Regions from separate parts of the Thermus caldifontis genome, predicted to be linked through region 2. Evidence: a T-box and tRNA genes for the amino acid it is inferred to sense, from the RefSeq annotation. Region 2 holds a T-box; the other holds one or more tRNA genes.
The links. The T-box of region 2 lies ahead of ileS (isoleucine--tRNA ligase). A T-box ahead of a tRNA ligase gene usually reads a tRNA of that ligase, here a tRNA-Ile.
Positions count from the first base shown of each region.

Region 1 (5,887 bases), on a different contig from region 2:
TCTCAATGGGGCGGCCACACTCGGGGCAGTAGGCGGTGCCGATGCGGGCATAGAGGAGGCGGAGGTAGTCGTGGATCTCCGTCACCGTGCCCACGGTGGAGCGGGGGTTGTGGCTGGTGGTTTTCTGGTCGATGGAGATGGCAGGGGAAAGGCCCTCGATGCTTTCCACCTCAGGCTTGTCCATGACCCCCAAGAACTGGCGGGCGTAGCTGGAGAGGCTTTCCACGTAGCGCCGTTGCCCTTCCGCGTAGATGGTGTCAAAGGCCAGGGTGCTCTTGCCCGAGCCGGAAACCCCGGTGATGACGATGAACTTGCCCCGCGGGAGCTCCAGGCTGATGTTCTTGAGGTTGTGCTCCCGTGCCCCCCGGATGACGATGCGGTCCATCCGTGGAAGTATACCACTACCCTTTGGCAAGGACCAGGTGGCCAGGGGAACTTCCCCTGGCCTATAGTGGACCCATGGCCTCTTGGATGCGCGCCGAGGCGGAGGAAGCTCCTAAGGTCATAGAGCGCCTCCTTAGGGAGAACGAGGCTGAGGTGCGGAGCCTGGCCCGCTTCCTGAGGAAGCGCCCCCCGAGCCTTACCCTTACCGTGGCCCGGGGCAGTTCCGACCATGCGGCCCTTTTTGCCAAGTACCTCCTCGAGGCCCGCCTGGAATGGCCGGTCCTCTCCTTGGCCCCTTCCGTCCTCACCCTCTACCGGGCCCGGCCCCGGGTACCCGTTCCCTCGCTCCTTCTGGCCTACAGCCAAAGCGGGGAGAGCCCGGATCTCCTGGAGACCGTGGCCGCCTATCGGGCGCAGGGTGTCCTCACGGTGGCCCTGGTGAACCGGGAGGAGAGCCCCCTGGCCCGAATGGCAGAGGTGGTCCTTCCCCTCCATGCCGGGGAGGAGAAGGCGGTGGCCGCCACCAAGAGCTTTCTCGCCATGCTGGCTGCCACCTTACACCTCCTGGCCCACCTGGTGGAGGAATCCCGCCTGCGCCAAGTCCTTCCCACCTTACCCGAGGCCTTGCACCGGGCCTTGGAAACCTCGGGGGAGCTGGATTACCTGGAGGATGGGGAAAACCTTTTCGTCCTGGGGCGGGGGTTCACCTATCCCGTGGCCCTCGAGGCGGCCTTGAAGCTCAAGGAGGTGGCGGGGCTTCATGCGGAGGGGCTTTCGGCGGCGGAGTTCCTCCATGGGCCCCAGGCCCTTTTGGAGCCTGGTTTCCCGGTGCTGGCTCTGGTGCAGAAGGATGAGGCCTCGGATACCCTTCTTGCCATCCTGGAGGGGCTAAGGGCTAAAGGGGCCCATCTTCTCGTCCTCTCCCCTGAACCCGACGTCCTAGCCCTGGCGGATTCCCCCCTGGCGCTTCCTGTGGCCTCTGAGCCCGAAACCACCCCTCTGCTCCTGGCCCAGGCCTTCTACCCCAAGGCGGAGGCCCTGGCCCGGGCTCGAGGCCTGGACCCGGACCGGCCCCGGCACCTCACCAAGGTGACCCGGACCCGCTAGAAGACCTTTTCCCCCAGGGGCACCTCACGCTCCACGGTGAGGAGGACCACCCGGCCCTCCCCATCCTTGGCCCCCAGGACCAGGACCTCCGAGGGAAACCCGGCAATGAGGCGGGTACCTAGGTTCACCGCGCACACCACCAGCCGGCCCACTAGGTCTTCCGGGCGGTAGAGCTCGGTGATCTGAGCGGAGCTTGACTTGATGCCCAAAGGGCCCAGGTCTATCCAAAGCTTGTAGCTGGGCTTGCGGGCTTTCTCGTGGGGTTCGGCCTTAAGAATACGGCCCACGCGCAAATCTAGGGCTTGGAAGGCCTCCAGAGCGTCCATGCTTTGATTCTGCCAGAAGGGTTACCATGCTAAAAACTTCCCCGCCCCTACAAGGGGGCGGGGGTTTTGCCGTCTTGGAGCTGGTGGGCCGTGCAGGACTTGAACCTGCAACCAACCGGTTATGAGCCGGCCGCTCTGACCGATTGAGCTAACGGCCCCTGCCAGAAAGCCATCTTAGCATAGCCGGTGGGGTAGGGCTAGATATCCGGGGCCCAGAGGTGTAGGGTGGAAGCGGAGGTGAGCCATGACGGTGAACGAAAGCACCACCGATAGGGCGATCCGGTTTATCCTGGCCCTCGTCCTCTTCTACTTCGCCTTCCAGTCGGCATCCCCTTGGAACTGGATCCTGGGCGTTGTGGCGGTGGTCCTCCTCTTCACGGCGATTACCGGCTTCTGCGCCCTTTACAAGGTCCTGGGTATCAGCACCAAGAAGTAAGCGGGGCGCAGGGCCCGTTGGGCGCTTTGCATGGGGGCCTTGCCCTGGCCGGTTGCTCCCGGGGAGCTCGTGCGGGTGGAGTTTTACAAGTTCCCGGGCGATAGCCTGCATTACTTCTGGGAGGCCCGGGTGGTGGAGGTGCGCCCCGAGGGGGTCCTCACCCTTTTGCCCCAAGGGGGAACCTTCCACCATGTGGCCAAGGGTAGGAGGGTGGTGCTGGACCACGACGCCTACGTGGCCTTTTTCCCAGGGGCCTGGTACTCCGGGGGGCCGGACGTGCGGGAGGGGCGGGTTTTGGAGTACTACTGGAACGTGCAAACCCCAGCGGAGTGGACGGGACGGGGCTTTTGCCAGTATGACCTCGAGCTGGATGTGAAGTGCCGGGCCGACCACACCTGTGAGGTCTTTGACCGGGAGGAGTTTTTGGCCAAGCGCTCCCTTTATCCCAAGGCTTGGGTGGAAGAGGCGGAAAAGGCGGTGTTGGCCATCTTCCGCCACATGGAAGAAGGCCGCTGGCCGGTTTTGCCTCCGGGGGAACCCCTTCCGTGGTTGGAGCGGGTCTAGGGGGTAAGGCTGGGTAGGGGGCTGGGTTTGGGGTCCTGATTCCCAGGCCCCCAGGCTTTGAGGGGGGTAAGGGTGCGGCCTTCCAGGTGCCACCTACCCGCCAGCACCACCTGGTAAAGGAGGCCTTTGAAGAAACCGTGGAAGCTATCCTCCCAGGTTTCCAGGTTCTGGGCCCTAAGGGGGTAGTTGTGCCAGGCGGGACCAAGGTAGTAGAGCCAGGGATCCTCCAGGGGGCGGGTGTCCTTAGGGGGGAGGCCTAAAAGGGCGTTAAAGTAGCCCCGGAGGCGGCTTGCGGTGAAGAGGAGGTTTAGGTAGGGGTCCTCCAGGGCCTGCCTGGCCTCGGCCTCGCTCCGGGGAAAGGCCCGGACAGGGTCCCAGGCCCCAAAAAGCCGCAGGCGATCCCCTTGCTTTAAGGCATCCTCCCAGCTCATCTGGGCCAGGCCCAGGGTGCGGCTTAAGGGGGTGTGGCCCTGGGCCTCCGCCAAACTCTGGGCCAAGGTATCCGCCGCTTCCCGCACCCCGCGGGAAAGCCCCAAGGCCTTATCCCCCCCGTACTGCTCGTTGTCCACGATGGCGGCCAGCACCCCGTAAGGGATGCCGAGGGCCGAGGCGGCGGTGCGGATCTCTCGGGCATGGGGAAGGACGTGGTGGGGAGCGGTGGGCAGCCCCTCCAGGCTCACCCTATGGCCTCGTCGGGCCTGGCCGATGGCCTCCACCCAGCGTTGGGCCGCCAGGAGAGCGGCCTTCGCGTCCGGAAAGGCGGAGCGCTTGCCCAGGCGCTGGTTTTTGAGCTCGAGGCGCATTAGCCGGTCATAGGCCCGGGCCGCCTCTTTTCCCAGAAGCTGATGCAGGCTGGCCTTTAACGCCAGGTGAAGGCCCACCAAGGCTTCCCGTTGCCGTGGGGGGTAGGGAAGGAGGTCCCGTAGGCTAGGGGAGGGAGGTGCGGAAGGGGGAATGGGGGGCAACAGGAAGAGCAGGCCCGCCAAGGCCAGCACAAGCCAGGGCCCCAGGGGCATGGGCTAGGGCTGGGGGTCGTCCACGGGAGCGGGCGGGACCTCCACCGTGGCCTCCACCGGATAGCCGGCGTAGGTGCGGCGTCCCCCCAGGGTTCTCTCCAAGACCTCCCGCCACTCGGGGAGGTTGAGGAAGCGGTCCGCCTGGTTGCGGAGCTCGAGGTCGGCCAGCTCGTGGACGCCCAGAAGATGGATCTCCTTTCCCAAGGCCCTAAGGGCGGCGAAGGTATGGGCCAGGTCTCCCGAACCGCTGGCCACGATGGCCCGGTCCCAGCGGGGAGCGGTGGTGAGGAGATCCGTGGCCATCATGGCTTCAAACCGGGCGTCCCCCCGCACCAGGCGGCTTCGCACCGTGTAGCCCATGAAGACCAGGGCGTCAATGAAGCGCTGCTGGCGCTCGTCCTCAGGGTCGGTGATGGGAACGTAGTAAAAGGCGTTGTAGAGCTGCTCGGGGGTGGCGAACTGGGTGAGGACCCGGCGGTGGTCCACGTTCCAACCCAGCCGTTTGGTGGCCAGGTACATGTAGGAGCCGTCAATGAAAAGGGCAACCCGCATATGCCCCCATCTTAGGACAAAGAAAGGTCCCGGGGTAGCCCGGGACCCGGAACAGGGGAGGAGGGGTCCTTAGGCGGGGGTTTTCTCCTCGGCCTTTTCCGAGGAGTGGCCGGGGTTAACCTTAAGGGTGGGGTTGGCGTAGGCGGCGGCGTGGTTGGCAGCGATGGCGGCTTCCCCGAAGCCCAGCACAATGAGGGGGAGTTTCCCCGGATAGGTGACGATATCCCCGCAGGCGTAGACCCCAGGGATGCTGGTGGCCATGGTGGTGTCCACCTTGATCTTGTTCTTTTCCAGTTCCAGCCCCCAGTTGGCCAAGGGCCCCAGCTTGGTGAGGTAACCCGCCAGGATCAGGACCGCATCCACCTCCAGCTCCTTTTCCTCCTGGGTCCCATTGTGGAAAATCACCGCCTTGCGCACCTGGGTATCCCCTTCGATCCGCCGTACCTCGTAGGGGGTGAGCACGGTAAGACGCCCTTCCTCATGCGCTTTGAGAAGCTCTTTCACGCTGGCCTCGTGGGCCCGGAACTGGGGCCTCCGGTGGATCAGGGTGATCTCCCGGGCGGTGCCCAGAAGGTTCAAGGCCCAGTCCACGGCGCTATCCCCACCCCCCACGATCAGGACCCGCCTGTTCTGGAACTCCGCCTTGTTCTTCACCGCATAGTAGACGCCCTTGCCTTCCAGCTCCTTCTCCCCGGGAGCCCCCAGGCGCCTGGGTTCAAAGGCCCCTACGCCGGCAGCGATGATGATGGCCTTAGCGCTGTAGGTGTTGCCGGAGGAGGTGGTCACCCTGAAGAGCTCCCCGTCCTTTTCCAGGGTTTCCGCCCGCTCCCCTAGGCTGTAGATGGGGTTAAAAGGGGCCACCTGTTCCACCAGGCCCTTGACTAGGTCCTTGGCGTACACCTTGGGAAAGCCAGCTACGTCGTAGATGTACTTTTCTGGATAGAGGGCGGAGAGCTGTCCTCCGGGTTCGGGCAAGGGGTCGATGAAGCGGAAGGAAAGCCCCCGCATGCCCACATAAAAACCCGCAAAAAGCCCAGCGGGTCCTGCGCCGATGATGATCACATCGGTGTGCTCCATGGCCTCACCTCGCTCCGCATTCTACCCTTACAGAAACCCCTTTGGGGGCGGCTTTCGGCAAGGGACAAAGGTCTTAGGTCCATCCTATAACCTTCTTCCTATGGTCCTAAGGCGGGACCTCGGTTCCGCCTTGGCTAACCCATCTGGAGCACCACTTTGCCAAAGATGCGCCGTTCCTCAAGAAGCCGGTGCCCCTCCGCCGCCTCCTCTAAGGGAAGCACCTGCCCCACCACGGGCCGGAGCTTGCCTTGCTCCACAAAGCGCAAGATAGGGAAGAGGCGGCTTTTGGAGCCCATGGTGGAGCCCAGGATGGAAAGCTGCCGGAAGAAGACGTGGGCGAAAGGAAGGGTGCCCTCATAGCCCGAGGAGGCCCCGGCGATGGCGATCCTACCCCCATTGGCCGTGGCCCGGATCACCCCTTCAAA
Region 1 covers NZ_QGMX01000002.1:61,739-67,625, reverse strand. The annotation lists gene uvrA (excinuclease ABC subunit UvrA) at 1-385, opposite strand, end outside; gene DK874_RS04090 (SIS domain-containing protein) at 460-1,491, shown strand; gene DK874_RS04085 (tRNA-binding protein) at 1,488-1,817, opposite strand; tRNA gene DK874_RS04080 (tRNA-Ile) at 1,899-1,975, opposite strand; gene DK874_RS04075 (YgaP family membrane protein) at 2,062-2,253, shown strand; gene DK874_RS04070 (ribonuclease FAU-1 family protein) at 2,284-2,817, shown strand; gene DK874_RS04065 (hypothetical protein) at 2,814-3,833, opposite strand; gene DK874_RS04060 (LabA-like NYN domain-containing protein) at 3,837-4,385, opposite strand; gene DK874_RS04055 (NAD(P)/FAD-dependent oxidoreductase) at 4,455-5,462, opposite strand; gene DK874_RS04050 (zinc-binding dehydrogenase) at 5,597-5,887, opposite strand, start outside.
Region 1: it has a tRNA-Ile gene. The T-box ahead of ileS (isoleucine--tRNA ligase) is inferred to sense a tRNA for this amino acid. The anticodon was not compared.

Region 2 (5,887 bases):
TTCCCCATATTCCCCGCAACGCTCACCTCCCAACGAACCTAACCCCAACCTCGGGGGGATTATACCAGGGGCAAGCGGGCTAAAGGCAAGGGGCAAAGGACCCTGGGGGGCAAAAACCCCGCCCCCCAGGGAAGAATCCCGCCTAGCGGGCAGCCAAAGAAGCCAGAAACTCCTTGTTGTTCTTGGTGCGCGCCAAGCGGGCGAGGAGCATCTCCATGGCCTCCGCCGGATCCATGTCCGCCAAGACCTTGCGCAAAAGCCACATCTTGTGCACCACCTCCTCGCCCAACAGAAGCTCCTCCCGACGGGTCCCGGACTTCAGGATGTCTATGGCCGGGAAGATGCGGCGCTCCTCGAGGCGACGGGAGAGGTGGAGCTCCATGTTCCCCGTCCCCTTGAACTCCTCAAAGATCACATCGTCCATGCGGCTTCCCGTCTCCACCAAGGCGGTGGCCAGGATGGTGAGGCTACCCCCGCCCCGGATGTTGCGGGCTGCCCCCAGGAAGCGCTTGGGGAAGTAGAGGGCCGCGGAGTCCAAACCGCCGGAAAGGGTGCGGCCCGTGGGCGGGGTCACCAGGTTGTTGGCCCGGGCTAGGCGGGTGATGGAATCCAGAAGGATCATCACGTGCCCCCCTTCCTCCACGATGCGCTTGGCCCTTTCGTGCACGAACTCCGCCACCCGAATGTGGTTCTGGGGCGGCTCGTCAAAGGTGCTGGCGATGACCTCGGCCCCCTGGACGCTTTCCCGGAAGTCCGTGACCTCCTCCGGCCTCTCGTCAATGAGGAGCACGATCACCTTGATGTCGGGCTCGTTCTTCAAGACGGCGTTGGCAATCTTCTTAAGGAGGGTGGTCTTACCCGCTTTGGGTGGGGCCACAATCAGCCCCCGCTGCCCCCGACCAATGGGGGCCAGCAGGTCGATGACCCGGGTGGAGAGCTCATCCGGGGTGGTTTCCAGCCGGATCTGCCGGTCGGGGAACTGGGGGATGAGCTCGTCAAAGCGGGGCCGGTTCTTGGCCGCTTCGGGGTCTAGGTCGTTCACCGCCTCCACCTTGAGGAGGGTGCCGTAGCGCTCGTTCTCCCGGGGCGGCCGTACCCGGCCCACGATGTAGTCCCCGCTTCTTAACGCATACTGCCGAATGAGCCCGGCGGACACGATGGCGACCCTGGATTCCAGGTTGTACAGGTTTTCGGTGATGAAGCCATACCCATCCGGGCTGATCTCCAGGTAACCCTTGACCAGCTGCAAGCCCTCCCCCTGGGTCTGCCGCTCCAGGAGGGCCATGATGAGCTGGTCCTTCTTCATGCGCTTGTAGTTCTCGATCCCCGCCTCCTGGGCCAGGAGGTGAAGCTCCGGAAGGATCTTAGCCGAGAGCTCCTGGTAGGTGAGGGGTACTTCCTGCTGGGTATCCGCTTTTCTCCTCATGGCTTAACCTTCTCCCAATCCTCCATGAAGCGCTTAAGGCCGATGTCCGTAAGCGGGTGCTTGAGTAGCTGTTTGAACACCCCGTAGGGCATGGTGGCGATGTCCGCCCCCAAAAGGGCGGCCTCCGTAACATGACGGGGGTGGCGGATGGAGGCGGCGATGACCTTCACCGGCAGGTTCTGCACCTGGATCAGCTCCACAATCTCCCGCAAAAGCTCTCCCCCATCCCAGGAGATATCGTCCACCCGCCCCAAAAAGGGGGAGACATAGCTTGCCCCTGCCCGGGCCGCCAGGAGGGCCTGGTTGGCGGAAAAGATCAGGGTCATATTAACCTTAATCCCTTCAGCGGCAAGCCGCTTGCAGGCCTGCAAACCCTCCTCGGTGGCGGGCAGCTTGACCACAATCTGGGGGTGGATGGCCGCAAGCCGCCGTCCTTCCGCCACCATGGCCTCCGCCTCCAAGGTGGTCACCTCTGCGGACACGGGCCCCTTCACCACCTCGCATATGGTCCATAGGTGGGCGAACAAAACCTCCTCCGTCAGCTTGGCCCCGCGGCCCGCATACTCCTTCGCCACCAAGGTGGGGTTGGTGGTCACCCCGGAGAGCACTCCCCAAGCAGCGATCTCCCGTATCTCCTCCAAGTTGGCGGTATCCAAGTACAGCTCCATGGGCACTCCTTTTGTCGGGAAGCGGACCGGCTTAGCTCGATTCTAGCAGACCCTACCGGGGCGTTGTCAAGAAAGGGGAAGGGCTGCTAGCATGGGCTTAGCCGCCAACGGGGGATTTTACCCCAGGGGGCATGAGCTGTAAAGGCGAGGATGGGGAGAGTACCCCTTTCCAATAGCCCCAAGCGAGCCGGGGAGGGTGGAAGCCCGGTGGTGAGGAAAGGTGGGAAGATCACCCCGGAGCCGCGGGAGGAAAGGGGCTAAGGGCCTCGAGTAATGCCCGCCGGGAGCGCCCGTGATCGCGCCAATGAGGGCCTGGAGGTCGCCTCCAGGAAGCGCGGTGGTACCGCGGAAGCCCTTTGCGCTTTCGTCCGCGCCCGAAGGGCGCGGGCGTTTCTTTAAGGGAGGTAAGGTATGTTCAAGGAGGTCGGCGAACCCAACTTTCCCAGGCTGGAAGAAGAGGTTCTGGAGTTTTGGAAGCGGGAGAGGATCTTTGAAAGAAGCGTGGAAAACCGCCAGGGAAGGCCCCGTTACACCATTTACGAAGGCCCCCCCACCGCCAACGGCATGCCCCACGTGGGCCATGCCCAAGCCCGCAGCTACAAGGACCTTTTCCCCCGCTACAAGACCATGCGGGGCTACTACGTGCCCCGCCGGGCCGGATGGGATACCCACGGCCTTCCGGTGGAGCTGGAGGTGGAGAAGAAGCTAGGCCTTAAAAACAAGCGGGAGATCGAGGCCTACGGCATTGAGCGCTTCAACCAAGCCTGCCGGGAGTCGGTCTTCACCTACGAAAAGGAATGGGAGGCCTTTACTGAGCGCATGGCCTACTGGGTGGATCTCAAGAACGCCTACGCCACCCTGCACCCCACCTATGTGGAAAGCATCTGGTGGAGCCTGAAGAACCTCTTTGACCGGGGGCTTCTCTACCGGGACCACAAGGTGGTGCCCTACTGCCCCCGGTGTGGCACCCCCCTTTCCTCCCACGAGCTCTCCCTGGGCTACAAGGAGATCACCGACCCCTCGGTCTACGTGCGCCTGCCCCTTCGGGAACCGGGGAGGGTGGGGTTAGAAAGGGCCAGCCTCCTCATCTGGACCACCACCCCCTGGACCCTGCCCGGAAACGTGGCGGCGGCGGTCCACCCGGAGTTCACCTATGGGGCCTTTGCCCTGGGGGAGGAGGTGGTGATCCTCGAGGAAACCCTGGGGCAAAAGCTCCTGGGGGAGGAAACCCCTATCGTGAAGACCTTCAGGGGAAAGGAACTGGAAGGCCTGGCCTATGAACCCCCCTACCCCCAGGTTTTAGAGAAGGGGTACTTGGTGGTCCTGGCGGAGTACGTGAGCCGGGAAGACGGCACGGGCATCGTCCACCAAGCCCCCGCCTTTGGGGCCGAGGACCTGGATACGGCCAGGGCCTACGGCCTCCCCCTCCTCAAGACGGTGGACGAGGAAGGGAAGCTCCTGGTGGAGCCCTTTAAGGGCCTCTTCTTCCGCGAGGCCAACCGGGCCATCCTAAAAGACCTCCGCTCCCGGGGCCTACTCTTTAAGGAGGAAAGCTACCTCCACAGCTACCCCCACTGTTGGCGCTGCTCCACCCCCCTCATGTACTACGCCACGGAAACCTGGTTCATCCGCAATACCCTTTTCAAGGAGGAGCTCATCCGCAAGAACCAGGAGATCCACTGGGTCCCACCCCACATCAAGGAGGGGCGCTACGGGGAGTGGCTCAGGAACCTGGTGGACTGGGCCCTAAGCCGCAACCGCTACTGGGGCACGCCCCTTCCCATTTGGGTCTGCGCCACTTGCGGGAAGGAAGAGGCCATCGGCAGCTTCCGGGAGCTCAAGGAGCGGGCCATCCACCCCCTCCCCGAGCCCTTTGATCCCCACCGCCCCTACGTGGACGGGGTGGAGCTTGCGTGCACCTGCGGGGGAACCATGCGCCGGGTTCCCTACGTCATTGACGTCTGGTACGACTCTGGGGCCATGCCCTTTGCCTCCTTGCACTACCCCTTTGAAAACCAGCTGGAGTTCCAGGAGGCCTTCCCAGCGGACTTCATCGCGGAGGGCATCGACCAGACCCGGGGCTGGTTCAACTCCCTGCACCAGCTTGGGGTGATGCTCTTCGGCTCCATCGCCTTCAGGAACGTGATCTGCCACGGCCTCATCCTGGACGAGAAGGGCCAGAAGATGAGCAAGTCCAAGGGGAACGTGGTGGACCCCTGGGACATCATCCGGGAGTTTGGGGCGGATGCCTTAAGGTGGTACATCTACATCTCCGCACCCCCGGAGGCCGACCGCCGCTTTGGGCCCAACCTGGTCCGGGAAACGGTGCGGGACTACTTCCTCACCCTCTGGAACGTGTATAGCTTCTTCGTCACCTACGCCAACCTGGACCGGCCGGACCTTAAGAACCCGCCTCCCGTGGAGAAACGGCCCGAACTGGACCGCTGGCTCCTGGCCCGGCTTCAGGACCTGATCCAAAGGGTGACGGAGGCCCTCGAGGCCTACGACCCCACCCAAAGCAGCCGCGCCCTGCGGGACTTCGTGGTGGAGGACCTGTCCCAATGGTACGTGCGCCGGGGCCGGAGGCGCTACTGGAAAAACGAGGACCCCCTGGACCGGGAGTCCGCCTACGCCACCCTGTACCAGGCCCTGGTTACCATTAGCCAGCTTTCCGCCCCCTTCACCCCTTTCCTCTCCGAGGTGCTTTGGCAGAACCTGGTGCGCCCGGTCCACCCTGAGGCCCCTCTTTCCGTGCACCTTTCCGACTGGCCGGAGGTGGACCCGAAGCTTCTGGACCAGGAGCTGGTGGCCAAGATGCGGGCGGTGCTCAGGGTGGTGGACCTGGCCCGTTCCGCCCGGGCCAAAAGCGGGGTCAAGACCCGCATCCCCCTGCCCCTTCTTCTGGTCACCGCCCCCAGCGCCTTGGAACGGGAGGGCCTACGCCATTTCGCCTCGGAAATCGCCGAGGAGCTCAACGTGAAGGAGGTTCGGGTTTTGGAGCCTGGGGAGGAAGTGCTCCGCTACCGGGTCCTGCCCAACCTGAAGCTGCTCGGCAAGAAGTACGGGAGGCTTCTCCCCAAGATCCGCGAGGCCATGGAGAAGGAGGCCTCGAGGGTGGCCCATCTGGTCCTCAAAGGGGAAAGGGTACCCCTGGAGGTGGAAGGGCAAACCCTGGCTCTGGAGCCCGAGGAGGTGCTCCTCGAGGCCCAGGCCCCCGAGGGCTACGAGGCCCTGGAGAAGGAGGGGTACGTGGCCGCCCTGGAGGTGCGGGTCACGGAGGAGCTCAAGCTTGAGGGCCTGGCCCGGGACCTGATCCGCCACCTGCAGCAGACCCGCAAGGAGATGGGCCTCAAGGTTTCTGACCGCATCCGGGTGGGCTACGAGGCGGAAGGCGCCTACGGGGAAGCCTTGAAACGCCATGGCGGCTGGATCGCCGAGGAGGTCTTGGCCCTAGAGTTTGGGCAAGGCCTCTTCCCCGGTCATACCACCTCTTTGGAGGATGAGGAAGGCCGGGTGCGCTTCAGCCTGGAAAGGCTAGGATAGGGCTATGGGCCAGCCCGCCCGGAAGCCCCTTAGCCTCGAGGCCTACCTAAGGCTGGAGGAGAAAAGCCCCATACGGCATCATCTGGTGGAGGGAACCCTATGGGCCATGGCGGGAGCAGGCCGGGCCCACAATCAGATCCTGACCCGGTTACTCCTAAAGCTGGGGCCCAAGGCCCTAGAGGAAGGGTGCGAGGCCTTTGCAGTGGATCGTAGGCTTAAGGTGTCGGAGGATACCGTCTTTTACCCCGAC
Region 2 covers NZ_QGMX01000004.1:128,688-134,574, forward strand. The annotation lists gene rho (transcription termination factor Rho) at 143-1,426, opposite strand; gene fsa (fructose-6-phosphate aldolase) at 1,423-2,094, opposite strand; T-box leader at 2,233-2,469, shown strand; gene ileS (isoleucine--tRNA ligase) at 2,506-5,637, shown strand; gene DK874_RS07500 (Uma2 family endonuclease) at 5,642-5,887, shown strand, end outside.